Regions from separate parts of the Variovorax sp. KBS0712 genome, predicted to be linked through region 2. Evidence: predicted binding sites of a transcription regulator. Region 2 holds the regulator's gene; the other holds the start of a gene.

Region 1 (7,249 bases), on a different contig from region 2:
GATCAGCCGCGATTCGAAGCGGCGCGTGAGCACGTCCCACACGTCGGTGCGGCCTGCGGCCAGCAGCGCTTGAGCTTCGGCCTCGAGGCCGCTTTCCCAGGCGCTGGGGCCCGTCGGTGCGCCTGGCACCACCTCGGGGGCGGCGACCACCGGCGCGGACGCGTCGCGCTCGACGGCCAACGGCGCCGCAGCCTGCACGGGCGCCGCCACCTCGGCCACCGCCACATGCCCTTCCGCCCCGCTGCCCGCCATCACTTCGGGCGGCAGGTCTTTCGACTCGATCAGCTGCGCGGGCGCCATCACGGTCAGCCAGTGGCAGATGTTCTCGAGCTGGCGCACGTTGCCCGGGAAGTTGAAGGCCGCAAGCCTGGCGAGTGCCGCATCGGAGATGCGCTTGGGCTCGACGCCCAGCTGGCGCGCGCTCTGCTGCAGGAAGTGGCGCGTGAGCGCGGGCACGTCTTCGCCGCGTTCGCGCAGCGCGGGCAGGCGCAGGCGGATCACGTTGAGGCGGTGGAACAGGTCTTCGCGGAAACCGCCGAGCTTCACGCGCTGCTCGAGGTCCTGGTGGGTGGCAGCGATGACGCGCACATTGGCCTTGACCGAGTTGTGGCCGCCCACGCGGTAGAAGTGACCGTCGCTGAGCACGCGCAACAGGCGCGTCTGCAGGTCGAAGGGCATGTCGCCGATTTCGTCGAGGAACAGCGTGCCGCCCTCGGCCTGCTCGAAGCGGCCGCGGCGCATGGTCTGCGCGCCGGTGAAGGCGCCGCGCTCGTGGCCGAAGAGTTCGCTCTCGAGCAGGTCTTTCGGAATGGCGGCGGTGTTGATCGCCACGAAGGGGCCGTTGGCGCGCGGCGAGTGCTTGTGCAGCGCGCGCGCCACCAGCTCCTTGCCCGAGCCCGATTCGCCGGTGATGAGCACCGTGACGTTGCTTTGCGACAGCCGGCCGATGGCGCGGAACACGTCCTGCATCGCGGGCGCCTGGCCGAGCATTTCGGGCGCGGCGACCATGCGCTCTTCAGATACCTCTTCGCGCTGGCTTTCGTCGACGGCGCGGCGGATGAGCTCCACGGCGCGCGGCAGGTCGAAGGGCTTGGGCAGGTACTCGAAGGCGCCGCCCTGGAAGGCCGAGACCGCACTGTCCAGGTCGGAGAAGGCGGTCATGATGATGACCGGCAGGCCGGGGTGCTTGGCCTTGATCTTGTCGAGCAGGTCGAGCCCCGAGCCGCCCGGCATGCGGATGTCGCTCACCAGGACCTGCGGGCCCTGCTGCTCATCGCCTTCGGCCTGTTCGAGCGCGGCCAGCACTTCGCGTGTGTTCGTGAAGCTGCGCGTGGGCAGGTCTTCGCGCAGCAGCGCCTTCTCGAGCACGAAGCGTATCGATTGGTCGTCATCAACTATCCAGATCGGCTTCATGCATCTCCTCTGTTGCCGGGGCTGCGCTAGGGCAGCGGAATCAATATCTTGAAATCGGTTCGGCCCGGGACGCTGTCGCACTCGATCACGCCGTGATGCTGTTGCACAAAAGTTTGCGCAAGCGTCAGTCCCAGCCCGGTCCCGCCTTCCCTGCCCGAAACGAGCGGATAGAAGATGCGGTCCTTGATCGTGTCCGGCACACCCGGTCCATTGTCGATGACATGCAATTCCAGTGCCAATCGATACCACTGCTTGTTGAAGATCACCTGGCGGGCCACGCGGGTCTTGAAAGTGATCTGCGCATCGCCCGCCGCGCGGCGCTCGGCCAGGGCCTGCGCCGCGTTGTGCGCGATGTTGAGGGTGGCCTGGATGAGCTGTTCGCGGTCGCCGCGGAACTCGGGAATGGAGACGTCGAAGTCGCGCTCGATGTGCAGGTCGCGCGGAAACTCGGCCAGGATCACCGAGCGCACGCGCTCGCACACCTCGTGGATGTTCACGTCGCCCACCACGTGCGGCCGGCGGTGCGGCGCCAGCAGCCGGTCGACCAGCGTCTGCAGCCGGTCGGCCTCGTGGATGATGACCTGGGTGTATTCGATGAGGTCGCGCGACTCGACCTCCATCTGCAGCAGCTGCGCCGCGCCGCGGATGCCGCCCAACGGGTTCTTGATCTCGTGCGCGAGGTTGCGGATGAGTTCCTTGTTGGCCTGCGCCTGGTCGATCAGGCGCTCCTCGCGGTCCTGGCGCACCTGCTGCTCCAGCGGCGACATCTCGATGATGAGCTCGCCCTTCTTGTCGCCGTGCGCGAGCGTGACCTGCACGGGCATCAGCTCGTGGTTCACGCGCCGCAAAAAGGCCTCGTAGCGCAGCGTGGCGAAGTCGTTGCTGCTGGCGCCGTCGAGCGCGGTGCGCAGCACCTGCGGCTCATGGAAACAGGCGCCGAACTGCGAGCCCTCGAGCGTGCGCCGCGAGGTACCCAGCGCGTCTTCGAGGCCTGCGTTGGCGAACAGCACCGAGCCGTCGCTGTTGACCACGGCGATCAGCGTGGACAAGAGGTCGAAGGCGCGAAAGCGCGGATTGGCGCCAGTCGCCTTCTTGCCGAACACCATGGACTGCGCGCCGCTTACTGCGCTTGCGGCTTGCCGGGCAGGCGGCCGATTTCGCGGCGGATGCCGGCGATGTCGCTCTCGTTGCGCGCGAGTTCGGCCTTCATCTCGGCCACGCGGTCCAGGTACTTCTGGTAGTTGCGGCCCTCGCTGCCCTGCTTCTCGGGCTCGCCGTTGTTGTATTCCTTCTTGAGCTCGGTCTGGCGGGCCTCGGCCTTGCGCAGCTCGGCCTCGAGCACCGAACGCGCCTCGCCGTCGCGGGCGCGCTGGTCGACGCCTTCGACGCGCGGGCTGCCCGCCGGGGCGCGCGCGGCCGAACCGCCCGAGCCCGACGACGACGCGCTGCCACCACCACCGCCCGAAGGCTTCGTGCCCTGCACGACGGTGACGTTGCCGCCTTCCATGATCTTGCAGCCCTTTTGCTGGGCCACGGTCGCGTTGTTGGTGTACTCGTTGCCGCAGCGCCAGACGCGCTCTTGCGCGAGCGCCGCCGTGGCGGTGGCGAACGAGGCGGCGGCCAGGAAAATCAGGGAAGCAGTCTTCATTTGGATCCGGAGAGGGCGCGACAAACGCGCATTTTGATGCAATTCGGGCCCGCTCACGACAGGGTGTTCCGCACCAAGGAAAAAGGACGGCCGGGGCCGTCCTTTTGTCTTACTCATCAGGCTCGCGCCCTTCGCGAAACACCGCGGAACCGGCTTTGCCGGGCCGCAGGTGTTGCCCCCGGTAGGGGGTTGGCGAAGCGACACGAAGTGCGCGCAGCCTGGGGGCGAGCCGCTTACAGCGAGTAGTACATGTCGAACTCGACGGGGTGCGTCGCCATGCGGAAGCGCGTGACTTCCTGCATCTTGAGGTCGATGTACGCGTCGATGTACGAGTCGGTGAACACGCCGCCCTTGGTCAGGAACGCACGGTCCTTGTCCAGGTGCTCCAGGGCCTGGTCCAGGCTGTGGCAGACGGTCGGGATCAGCGCGTCTTCTTCCGGCGGCAGGTGGTACAGGTCCTTGCTGGCGGCTTCGCCCGGATGGATCTTGTTTTCCACGCCGTCCAGGCCGGCCATCAGCAGCGCGGCAAAGCCCAGGTACGGGTTCATCAGCGGATCGGGGAAGCGCGCTTCGACGCGGCGGCCCTTCGGGTTGGCCACGAACGGGATGCGGATCGAGGCCGAGCGGTTCTTGGCCGAGTAGGCCAGCTTCACCGGGGCTTCGAAGCCGGGCACCAGGCGCTTGTAGCTGTTGGTGCCGGGGTTCGTGATGGCGTTCAGGGCACGGGCGTGCTTGATGATGCCGCCGATGTAGTGCAGCGCGAAGTCCGACAGGCCTGCGTAGCCGTCGCCGGCGAACAGGTTCTTGCCGTCCTTCCAGACCGACTGGTGCACGTGCATGCCGGAGCCGTTGTCGCCGACGATGGGCTTGGGCATGAAGGTGGCGGTCTTGCCGTAGGCGTGGGCCACGTTGTGGATCACGTACTTCTGCAGCTGGACCCAGTCGGCGCGCTGCACCAGCGTGCTGAAGCGGGTGCCGATCTCGAGCTGGCCGGCGTTGGCCACTTCGTGGTGATGCACTTCGACCGGGATGCCCAGCGATTCGAGCACCAGGCTCATTTCCGAGCGCATGTCCTGGAAGCTGTCGACCGGGGGCACCGGGAAGTAGCCGCCCTTGACTGCGGGACGGTGGCCGCTGTTGCCGTGCTCGAACTCCTTGTCGGTGTTCCACGAGGCTTCTTCGGACTCGATCTTCACGAAGCAGCCCGACATGTCGTTCTTCCAGCGCACGCCGTCGAACACGAAGAATTCGGGTTCCGGACCGAAGTAGGCGGTGTCGCCCAGGCCGGAAGCCTTCATGTACGCCTCGGCGCGCTTGGCGAGCGAACGCGGGTCGCGCTCGTAGGCCTTGCCGTCGGCCGGGTCGATCACGTCGCAGGTCAGGATCAGCGTCGTTTCTTCGAAGAAGGGGTCGATGTTGGCGGTGTTCGGGTCGGGCATGAGCTGCATGTCCGAGGCTTCGATGCCCTTCCAACCGGCGATGGACGAACCGTCGAACGCGTGGCCCGAGGTGAATTTGTCTTCATCGAAGTGCGACACAGGCACGGTGACGTGCTGTTCCTTGCCGCGGGTGTCGGTGAAGCGCAAGTCGACGAACTTGACCTCGTTTTCCTTGACGAGCTTGAGTACATCGGCGACGGTCTTTGCCATCAGTTTCTCCTGAGTTGGATGGTGGTTAGGAATACAGGGACGGGAGGATGCAGTTTCTGTGCCATTGTCACCCCGCCGGATGAGGCCCAGGTGACGGCCCAGGGGCTGCCGGAAAAGGAAAATATCCCCAAATTGGTGCAATGCAGATTAACGCACCAATTCAGGGCCAAGCTTCGCATCGAAAGTGTGCAGACCTTCGATGAGCTGGCCATAGGCGGCATCGAGCTTTGCGGGGTCGCCCTTGACGCCCAGCTCGATGTGGCGCCCGTACTGGGGGTGATCCACGCTGGGAAGGCTGAACACCTTGATGCCGGCGTGGGCCTGCTCGATGGCCTGCATCAGCGGCGTGAGGGTGGCTTCCATCGCACCGAAAACGATCACGGACTTCTCGGCGATGGCGTTGCGGGTGAACAGATCGGCATAGCGGCTGTCGAGCACCGACTCGATCATCGGCCAGGCCATGACCGGAAAGCCCGGCACGAAATGCACGTGCTCGACACTGAATCCCGGGATCTTGTTGTACGGGTTGCGGATGATCGACGCGCCCTGCGGAAACACGCCCATGTTCAGGCGGTGGATGTTGTCGGGCCGGTCGGGTTCGTAGGGCACGCCCTGCTCCAGGGCCGTGTCCTGCATGCGCTCGCGGATCAGCGCCTCGGCCTCGGGGTGCAGCGCCAGCGGCACGCGCAGGGCCTGGGCGGCGCACTGGCGGGTGTGGTCGTCGGGCGTGGCGCCGATGCCGCCGGTCGAGAACACGATGTCGCCCGAGGCGAAGGCGCGCATGAGGGCCGCGGTGATCCGCGTGGGCTCGTCGCCCACGTATTCGGCCCAGCCCAGCTGGAGGCCGCGCGCGGCCAGCAGCTCGATGACCTTGGCCATGTGCTTGTCGGCCCGCTTACCGGAAAGGATCTCGTCGCCGACGACGATGAGACCGAATGCGCGTGTCATGGAGAACTCCATTGAGAAAGAGCGGCCTTGTTGGCCTCGGTGGCTTCGGCCGCCTCGAGCGTCTGCTGCGCGTCGCCGCTGCCAGCCGCGGGCTGCTGCGCCGCGCGCTGGGCGCGCAACTGGGTCAGGGCGTCGAGGCAGTAGTGCGCGAACCAGAGCGCAGAAAAGGCGAAGACCAGCGTGTAGATCCAGATGGCGATCGGCACCAGCACGAAGAAGGCGGCAGCGAACAGCAGGCCCGAGGCCCAGACGATGCTCGGCGCAGCGCCCAGGTAGCCGCACAGCACGCCGATGCACAGCAGCGGCAACCGGTGGGCGCGCAGCAACGCGGCGCGTTCCTCGGGGCTGGCGTGCTCGGCCAGCGCGTCGAAGCTCATCACGCGGTAGGTCAGCCAGCCCCAGATCAGCGGCGGCAGGATCAGCACCAGCGGCGGAATGAGCCACAGCGGCATCGACACCACCAGCGCGATCAGCGCCAGCACGGTGGCGCCGAGCGAGCGCAGCACGCTGCCGAAGAAGGAGGCGCCCTTCTTCTGCTCGAGCGTCGGAAAGCGCCGTTCGGCCACGAGCTTGGTGAGTGCCGGCGCCATGAAGCCGGCCACGATGAGCAGCGACAGCACCACGATCAGCGGCGTGACGCCGAACACCACCACCAGCGGCGCCAGCGCGGCCGTGACGTCGCTGGAGAAGAGGCGCCCGATCCAGGCCCAGAAGCTGGACAGCAGCGGCCAGGCGTCGAGGGCCTCGCGCGTCCAGGCGACGGCCGCGTCCCAGTAGAAGTAGCCGAGCCCCGCGGCCAGCAGCACCATGAGCGCCAGCGGCAGGAGCGACAGCACGATCACGCGCGGGAGCATGCAATAGGCCACCGCGCGCCAGAAGGAGTCGAGGAGCAGGCGCATGAGGTTCGAGGATAGCGCAAGGCCCCGGCCCGCCCGCTGCCGGGCCTGCGGGCGGATCAGGCGCGGCCGAACAGCCGCTTCAGCCCCAGCCACTGCTGCGACCAGAAGCCCTGGCCGTAGTCGCGCGGCCGGCCGTCGGCGCCGGGCTCGACCTGGTCGCGGATGCCGGTCGGGTCGTAGCGGTTTTCGAAGTTGGCGGTGCGAAAGAGCATGTCCCACCAGGGCAGCAGCACGCCGAAGTTGTGGCCGCCGAGCGTGCTCCGGCCGTGCGACTCGTGGCCCAGCCCGATGCTGTGGTGCAGCCGGTGAAAGCGCGGGCTGACCCACAGCCGCTCGCCGATGGCGCCGAAGCTCAGCCGCAGGTTGGCGTGCTGCAGGCTTTCGCTGAGCTGGGTGAAGGCCACGACGGCGATGAACTGGCCCGGCGCCACGCCGATCAGCTGCGCCACGATGACGATGAGCGTGTCGTGGATGACGTCGTCCAGCAGGTGGTTGCGGTCGTCGCTCCACATCGTCATCTGGCGCTGCGAGTGGTGCAGCGAATGCAGGCTCCACCACCAGTTGAACTGGTGCTGGCCGCGGTGGATCCAGTAGCCGACGAAGTCGAGCACCACGAGGTAGATGGCAAAAGCCACCCACGGCACGTCGGTCACGCCGGGCCAGGCCTCGTCCAGGTGGAAGGTGCCCCACCC
Region 2 (7,249 bases):
TTGTGACAGACGCCCCGCCTCGGGGCCGACCATCCTAACGGGCGACATCGCCCATCGGATGACGATCGTTAACTGGGTCCGGGTTTGCCCCCGGTAAAATTCACAGATGCTATTGGTCAAACAGGAGCTGCTCGCGGCGCTCGCGAACACGCTCGAAACCCTCTCTCCCGGCGCTGGCGCCAAAGCCGCGTTCGAGTCGCCCAAGGTGGCGGCGCACGGCGATTTCGCCAGCACCGCCGCCATGCAGCTCGCCAAGCCGCTGGGGCGCAAGCCCCGCGAACTGGCCGAGGAACTGAGCGCTGCGCTGCTCGCCACCCCCGCTTTCGGCCAATGGGTCGAGGCGATCGAGATCGCCGGCCCCGGCTTCCTCAACATCCGCCTGAAGGCTGCCGCCAAGCAGCAGATCGTGCGCGAGGTGCTGGCCGCCGGCGAAGCCTTCGGCCAGCAGCCCGCCACGGGCGAAAAGGTGCTGGTCGAGTTCGTCTCGGCCAACCCGACCGGTCCGCTGCACGTCGGCCACGGCCGCCAGGCCGCGCTGGGCGACGCCATCTGCAACCTGCAGGCCTCGCAGGGCCAGAGCGTGTGGCGCGAGTTCTATTACAACGACGCCGGCGTGCAGATCCAGACGCTGGCCAACAGCACCCAGCTGCGCGCCAAGGGCTTCAAGCCCGGCGACCCCGAGTGGCCCAGCGGCGAAAAGGCCCCGGCCTACAACGGCGACTACATCGCCGACATCGCCGAGGACTTCAAGGCGAAGAAGACCGTCAAGTCGGACGACCGCGAATACACCGCCAGCGGCGACATCGACGACCTGGACAGCATCCGCGAGTTCGCCGTGGCCTACCTGCGCCGCGAGCAGGACCTCGATCTGCAAGCCTTCCGTGTGCGCTTCGACAACTACTACCTCGAGTCCAGCCTCTACAACAGCGGGCGCGTCGAGGCGGCCGTGGCCAAGCTCGTGGCCGCCGGCAAGACCTACGAGCAGGACGGCGCGCTGTGGCTGAAGTCGACCGACTACGGCGACGACAAAGACCGCGTGATGAAGAAGAAGGACGGCACGTACACCTACTTCGTGCCCGACGTCGCGTACCACATCGCCAAGTGGGAGCGCGGTTTCCACAAGGTCGTGAACATCCAGGGCACCGACCACCACGGCACCATCGCGCGCGTGCGCGCCGGCCTGCAGGCCGCGGGCGAAGGCATTCCCGAGGGCTACCCCGACTACGTGCTGCACACCATGGTGCGCGTCATGAAGGGCGGCGAAGAGGTCAAGATCAGCAAGCGCGCCGGCAGCTACGTCACGCTGCGCGACCTGATCGAGTGGACCAGCACCGATGCCGTGCGCTTCTTCCTGCTCAGCCGCAAGCCCGACACCGAATACACCTTCGACGTCGACCTGGCGGTGACCAAGAACAACGACAACCCCGTGTACTACGTGCAGTACGCCCACGCGCGCATCTGCTCGGTGCTCGCGGCCTGGGGCGGCGACGCGGCCGCGCTCAAGGCGGTCGACCTGTCGCCGCTGGACAGCCCGGCGGCCCAGGCGCTGATGCTGCTGCTGGCCAAGTACCCGGCCATGCTGACGGCGGCGGCGAAGGATTTCGCCCCGCACGACGTGACTTTCTACCTGCGCGAACTCGCGGCCAGCTACCACAGCTACTACGATGCCGAGCGCATCCTGGTGGACGACGAGCCGGTCAAGCTGGCGCGTCTCGCACTCGTCGCAGCGGCCGCGCAGGTGCTGCACAATGGCCTCGCGATCCTCGGCGTCAGTGCGCCGAGCAAGATGTGAATCACCCTCTGAACATGAAGAAGACAAGCAGACAACGCGGCAACATCGTCATCGGGCTGATCATCGGCCTGGTGCTCGGTCTGGGCGTCGCCCTGGGCATCGCGGTCTACGTCACCAAGGTGCCGATCCCGTTCGTCAACAAGACGCAACGCGGCGGTGCCGAACAGGACGAAGCCGAAGCCCGCAAGAACCGCGACTGGGACCCGAACGCGCCGCTGGCCGGCAAGGCCGGCGCGCCCAAGCCGGCCGCCACGCCGCCGGCCGCCACGGCCACCGGCCCGGTGAACCCGATCACCGGCGCGCCCGCCACCGTGGCACCCGGCACTCCGCCGGTCGCCACCGCGCCGGTCACCGCCCCGGCCCCCGTGGTGGTGGCGCCCAAGCCGGCGCGCCCCGCGCCGGTGCCGGCCGAAGCCAACGCCCTGCCGCCGTCGAACGATCCGCTGGGCGACCTCGCCCGCGCCCGTGCGGGCGGCAGCAGCACGACCACCGCGTCCGCCGCGCCGAGCCACACGGCCGCCGCACCGTCGCCGTCGGGTGCTGATCCTTTCATGTACTTCGTGCAGGCCGGCGCCTTCCGCACCACCGACGACGCCGAGGCGCAGCGTGCCAAGCTGTCGCTGATGGGCGTCGAGGCCAAGGTCACCGAGCGCGAGCAGGCCGGTCGCACGGTCTACCGCGTGCGCGCGGGCCCGTTCAACAAGAAGGACGACGCCGACCGGCTCAAGGAACGGCTCGACGGCGGCGGTCTCGAATCGGCGCTGGTGCGCGTGCAGCGCTGACCCGTCAGCGCCGTTCTTGAACAGCCTTTAAGCTCTCGCCCGCGCGGCATCTGCCGCACTCGTTTGTCAATTCCAGCGCCTCGGTCGCGCCGTCCATGGGAACTCCCGGCGGCGCGCCGGCTCTGTACTGCGGTACCCACAGGAGAACCTTTTCCATGAAACGTCGTGACTTTTCGCTGGCCGCCACTTCGATCGGGCTGCTTTCGCTGGCTGCCGTTCCGGCACACGCCCAGCGCGCCCCCAAGGCCGGCACCGATTTCCTCGTGCTCGACAAGCGCGTGCCCGTCGATGCACCCGCCGGCAAGGTCGAGGTGGTCGAGTTCTTCTCCTACAACTGCCCGCATTGCAACGACTTCGAGCCCTCGCTCGAAGCCTGGGTCAAGGCAGCCCCGAAGGAAGTGGCGTTCCGCCGCATCCCCGTGCCCTTCGTGGGCAACGACGTCGAGGCCAAGCAGCGCCTGTACTTCACGCTCGAAGCCATGGGCAAGCTGGACGAGTACCACTCGAAGGTGTTCGCCGCCATCCACGCGCAGCGCCAGAACCTGAACGGCGACGCCAACATCCAGGCCTGGGCCGAGCGTGCCGGCCTCGACGGCGCCAAGTTCAAGGAAACCTTTGCGTCCTTCGGCGTGGCCAGCAAGGCCCGCCGCGCGGCGCAGCAGACCGAGGCCTACAAGGTCGCCGGCGTGCCGGCCCTGGCCGTGGCGGGCCGCTGGTATGTGGACGGCGAAACCGCCGGCAGCATGTCCAAGGTGCTGCAGGTCGCGACCTTCCTCATCGGCGAAGCCAAGAAGGGCTGACCGACCCGGCGACCTGCTTTTTGGTCGAATGCAAGGCCCGCTTCGGCGGGCTTTTTCATTGGCGGCGGTGGGCAATTGCCATCCCACGCATACAATGTTTCAGAGCAAGTTTCGTGCCTTTATGACATTGCCCTCCATCCCCACATTCCCCACCCTTCGTCGCCTCGGCCGCCTGGCTTTCGGCGCGCTGTTGCTGGCCGGTGCCGCCTCGGGCGCCCTGGCCGAAACCGCCGACCGCACCAAGCCGATGAACATCGAGTCCGACTCGATGCGCTACGACGACCTGAAACAGACCAGCGTGTTCACCGGCAACGTGCTGGTCACGAAGGGCACGATCATCATCCGCGGAGCGCGGCTGGACGTGCGCCAGGACGCCGAGGGCTACCAGTACGGCGTGGTCACGGCGGCGCCCGGCAAGCTGGCCTATTACAAGCAGAAGCGCAACGCCGGCGACGAGTGGATCGAGGGCGAGTCGGAAGTCATCGAGTACGACAGCCGCGCCGACAACGTCAAGTTCATCCGCCGTGCCGTCATGCGCCGGCTGATCGGCGCCACGGCCAACGACGAAAGCAGCGGCGCGCTGATCGTCTACGACCAGAGCAACGACACCTACACCGTCAACGGTTCCCTCGTGCCGCCGAACGCCGGCGTCTCGGCGGGCGGCGGCGGTCGCGTCAAGGCCATCCTCACGCCGAAGGCCACGCCGGCCCCGGCGGCGCCCGGCTCCGCACCCGCGGCCGGCGGCAAGAAGCCCGCGGCTCCGGCTCCCACCCCCGCGCCCGGCGCCGGGCTGCGCCCGAGCACCACGCTGGGCGGCACCGAAGGGGAAGGGCGCAAGTGATCGAAACCGCAGGAACCCAGACCGCCGACGGCATTCCGGGCAGCCGCCTCGTGGCGCGCGGCCTCAAGAAGAGCTACGGCAGCCGCACGGTCGTGAAAGACGTCTCGCTCGATGTGCAAAAGGGCGAGGTCGTCGGACTGCTCGGCCCCAACGGTGCGGGCAAGACCACCTCGTTCTACATGATCGTCGGGCTGGTGCGCGCCGACGCCGGCGAGATCACCATCGACGGCGAGCCCATCGCCCACATGCCCATCCACCGCCGCGCGCGCATGGGCCTGAGCTACCTGCCGCAGGAAGCCTCGATCTTCCGCAAGCTCACGGTCGAGGAAAACGTGCGCGCCGTGCTCGAGCTGCAGCGCGAGCCCGACGCCAACGGCCGCATGATGCCGCTGACCAAGCAGCACACCGAAGAGCGCCTGGCCGACCTGCTGGCCGACCTGCGCGTGGACCATCTGCGCGATTCGCCCGCGCTCGCGCTGTCGGGCGGCGAGCGCCGCCGCGTCGAGATCGCGCGCGCGCTGGCCACGCAGCCGCGCTTCATCCTGCTGGACGAGCCCTTCGCCGGCATCGACCCGATCGCGGTGATCGAGATCCAGCGGATCATCAGCTTCCTGAAAGAGCGCGGCATCGGCGTGCTCATCACCGACCACAACGTGCGTGAGACGCTGGGCATCTGCGATCACGCGTTCATCATCAGCGACGGGCACGTGCTGGCACAAGGCACACCCTCGGAGATCGTCGACAACGCCGAGGTACGCAGGGTGTACCTGGGCGAGCACTTCCGGATGTAAGGGAGGGTCGGGTCTCCATGAAGCAAGGGCTGTCCCTTCGCGTCTCGCAGCATCTGGCGCTGACGCCACAGCTGCAGCAGTCCATTCGCCTGCTCCAGCTCTCCACGCTCGAACTGAGCCAGGAAGTGGAGCAGATGCTGGACGAGAACCCGTTCCTCGAACGCACCGCGGAAGAAGCGGCGCGCGAGGAGTTCGGGCTGGACACGGCCGACGCGCCGGTGCCGCGCGACGACGCGGGCGAGGGGGAGGCCGAGTTCACGCCGTCCGCCGCCAGCACTTCCTCCACGTCCAGCGACACCACCTCCTCGACCCCCGACACCGACGGCCCCGCCGCCGAGATCGCCGAGCGCGAGCCCGACTGGGAAGGCGACGGCACCGTCGACATGGCGCCCGACGACAGCGAGTGGGGCAGCGACGCGCCCGCGCGCCAGAACAACCTGGGCGACGACGAGCGCGCCGATGCCACCGAACTCGCGCGCAGCCAGGAGTCGCTGCAGTCCTTCCTGCACCGCCAGGCGCTGAGCCTGCGCCTGAACGAAAACGACTGCGCCGCGCTGCGCTTTTTGATCGAGTCGCTCAACGACGACGGCTACCTCGAAGACTCGCTGCCCGCGCTGGCCTCGGGCCTGGCGGGCGACGACAACGACCAGTTCGACGACCTCGTGCACCACTTCCAGGTGGCGCTGGGCCTGCTGCAGAGCCTGGAGCCGGTGGGCGTCGGCGCGCGCGATCTCGGCGAATGCCTGAGCATCCAGCTGAAGGCGCTCGCCAGCGAAGACGAGACCGAGGCCGAAGCGCTCATCCGCAAGACCGCCATCGCGATCTGCAAGCAGCCGATGGAGCTGCTCGCGCGGCGCGACTTCAAGCGCCTGGCCACGCTCACGCGCACCAACGAAGAGCTGGTGCGCTCTGCGCTGCAGATCATTGCGCGCCTGGAGCCCAAGCCGGGCCGCCGCTTTGTCGACGTCGAACGCAACATCGTCATTCCCGACGTGATCGTCACCAAGACCGGGCGCGGCACCAACGTGAAGTTCCGCGTCATGCTCAACCCCGAGGTCATGCCGCGCCTGCGTGTGCACGACATCTACGCCGGTGCGCTCAAGTCGCACAAGGGCGAGGGCAGCCAGGCGCTGTCGCAGCGGCTGCAGGAGGCGCGCTGGTTCATCAAGAACATCCAGCAGCGCTTCGACACCATCCTGCGCGTGAGCAACGCCATCGTCGAGCGCCAGAAGAGCTACTTCGTGCACGGCGAGCTGGCCATGCGCCCGCTGGTGCTGCGCGAGATCGCCGACGAGCTGGGCCTGCACGAGTCGACCATCTCGCGCGTGACCACCGCCAAGTACATGGCCACGCCCTTCGGCACGGTCGAGCTCAAGTACTTCTTCGGCTCGGCGCTGGGCACCGAGACCGGCGGCAACGCGTCGAGCACCGCGGTGCGCGCGCTGATCAAGCAGTTCGTGAGTTCGGAAAGCATCAAGAAGCCGCTGTCCGACAGCCAGATTTCCGAGATGCTGAAAGAGCAGGGCATCGAGTGCGCGCGCCGCACCGTCGCCAAGTACCGCGAAGCGCTGCGCATCGCGCCCGCCAACTTGCGCAAGGCCCTGTAGAAGACCGACGATGACGAGCCGCCTGCTGTCGCGCTGTGGGCATTGGGTGGTCGTCATCGCGGCGGCGCTGCTGTTTGCCGGCTGCGCCACGCTGCCCGACGAGGCACCGCGCCCGCCCACCAAGGCCATCGCCGTCTCGGCCGACACCGCGCTCGGCAAGATCGCGCTGGGCTCGCAGCCCGACCCCGACCTCAGCGGCTTTCGCCTGATGCCCGGCGGCGACTTCGCCTTCGACACGCGGCTGCAGCTGGCGCGCCGCGCGCAGCGCACGCTCGACGTGCAGTACTACCAGATCGAGAACGACGAGACCGGCCGCTACCTGTTGCGCACCCTGCGCGATGCGGCCCAGCGCGGCGTGCGCGTGCGCCTGTTGATGGACGACCTGTACACGTCCGGCGAAGACGAGCTGCTGCTCGGCCTGGCCGCCACGCCGAACGTGGAGCTGCGCCTGTTCAACCCGTTCCCGGCCGGGCGCGGCAGCTTGCTCAAGCGCTTCACCGCGTCGCTGTTCGACTTCAGCCGCGTCAACCGCCGCATGCACAACAAGCTCTTCATCGCCGACGGCGCGATGGCGGTGGCGGGCGGGCGCAACATCGGCAACCAGTACTTCCGCCGCACCACCGGCCCCAACTTCAT

The links. Region 2 encodes sigma-54, which starts transcription at its own class of promoters, with help from an activator protein. Its sites were predicted from a motif close to TGGCANGNAANCTGCTTT; they were not measured.
Region 1: glnA (type I glutamate--ammonia ligase) is a predicted target of sigma-54. The motif match lies at 4,757-4,774, and genes of this name have one in related genera.

The regions. Positions count from the first base shown of each region.
Region 1 covers NZ_VCCD02000001.1:2,819,432-2,826,680, forward strand. The annotation lists gene ntrC (nitrogen regulation protein NR(I)) at 1-1,413, opposite strand, end outside; gene glnL (nitrogen regulation protein NR(II)) at 1,440-2,519, opposite strand; gene FFI97_RS13095 (hypothetical protein) at 2,534-3,061, opposite strand; gene glnA (type I glutamate--ammonia ligase) at 3,295-4,710, opposite strand; gene FFI97_RS13105 (competence/damage-inducible protein A) at 4,858-5,658, opposite strand; gene FFI97_RS13110 (EI24 domain-containing protein) at 5,655-6,557, opposite strand; gene FFI97_RS13115 (sterol desaturase family protein) at 6,614-7,249, opposite strand, start outside.
Region 2 covers NZ_VCCD02000002.1:1,556,309-1,563,557, reverse strand. The annotation lists gene argS (arginine--tRNA ligase) at 107-1,792, shown strand; gene FFI97_RS24260 (SPOR domain-containing protein) at 1,807-2,574, shown strand; gene FFI97_RS24255 (thiol:disulfide interchange protein DsbA/DsbL) at 2,730-3,374, shown strand; gene lptA (lipopolysaccharide transport periplasmic protein LptA) at 3,496-4,215, shown strand; gene lptB (LPS export ABC transporter ATP-binding protein) at 4,212-5,006, shown strand; gene rpoN (RNA polymerase factor sigma-54) at 5,024-6,613, shown strand; gene FFI97_RS24235 (phospholipase D family protein) at 6,624-7,249, shown strand, end outside.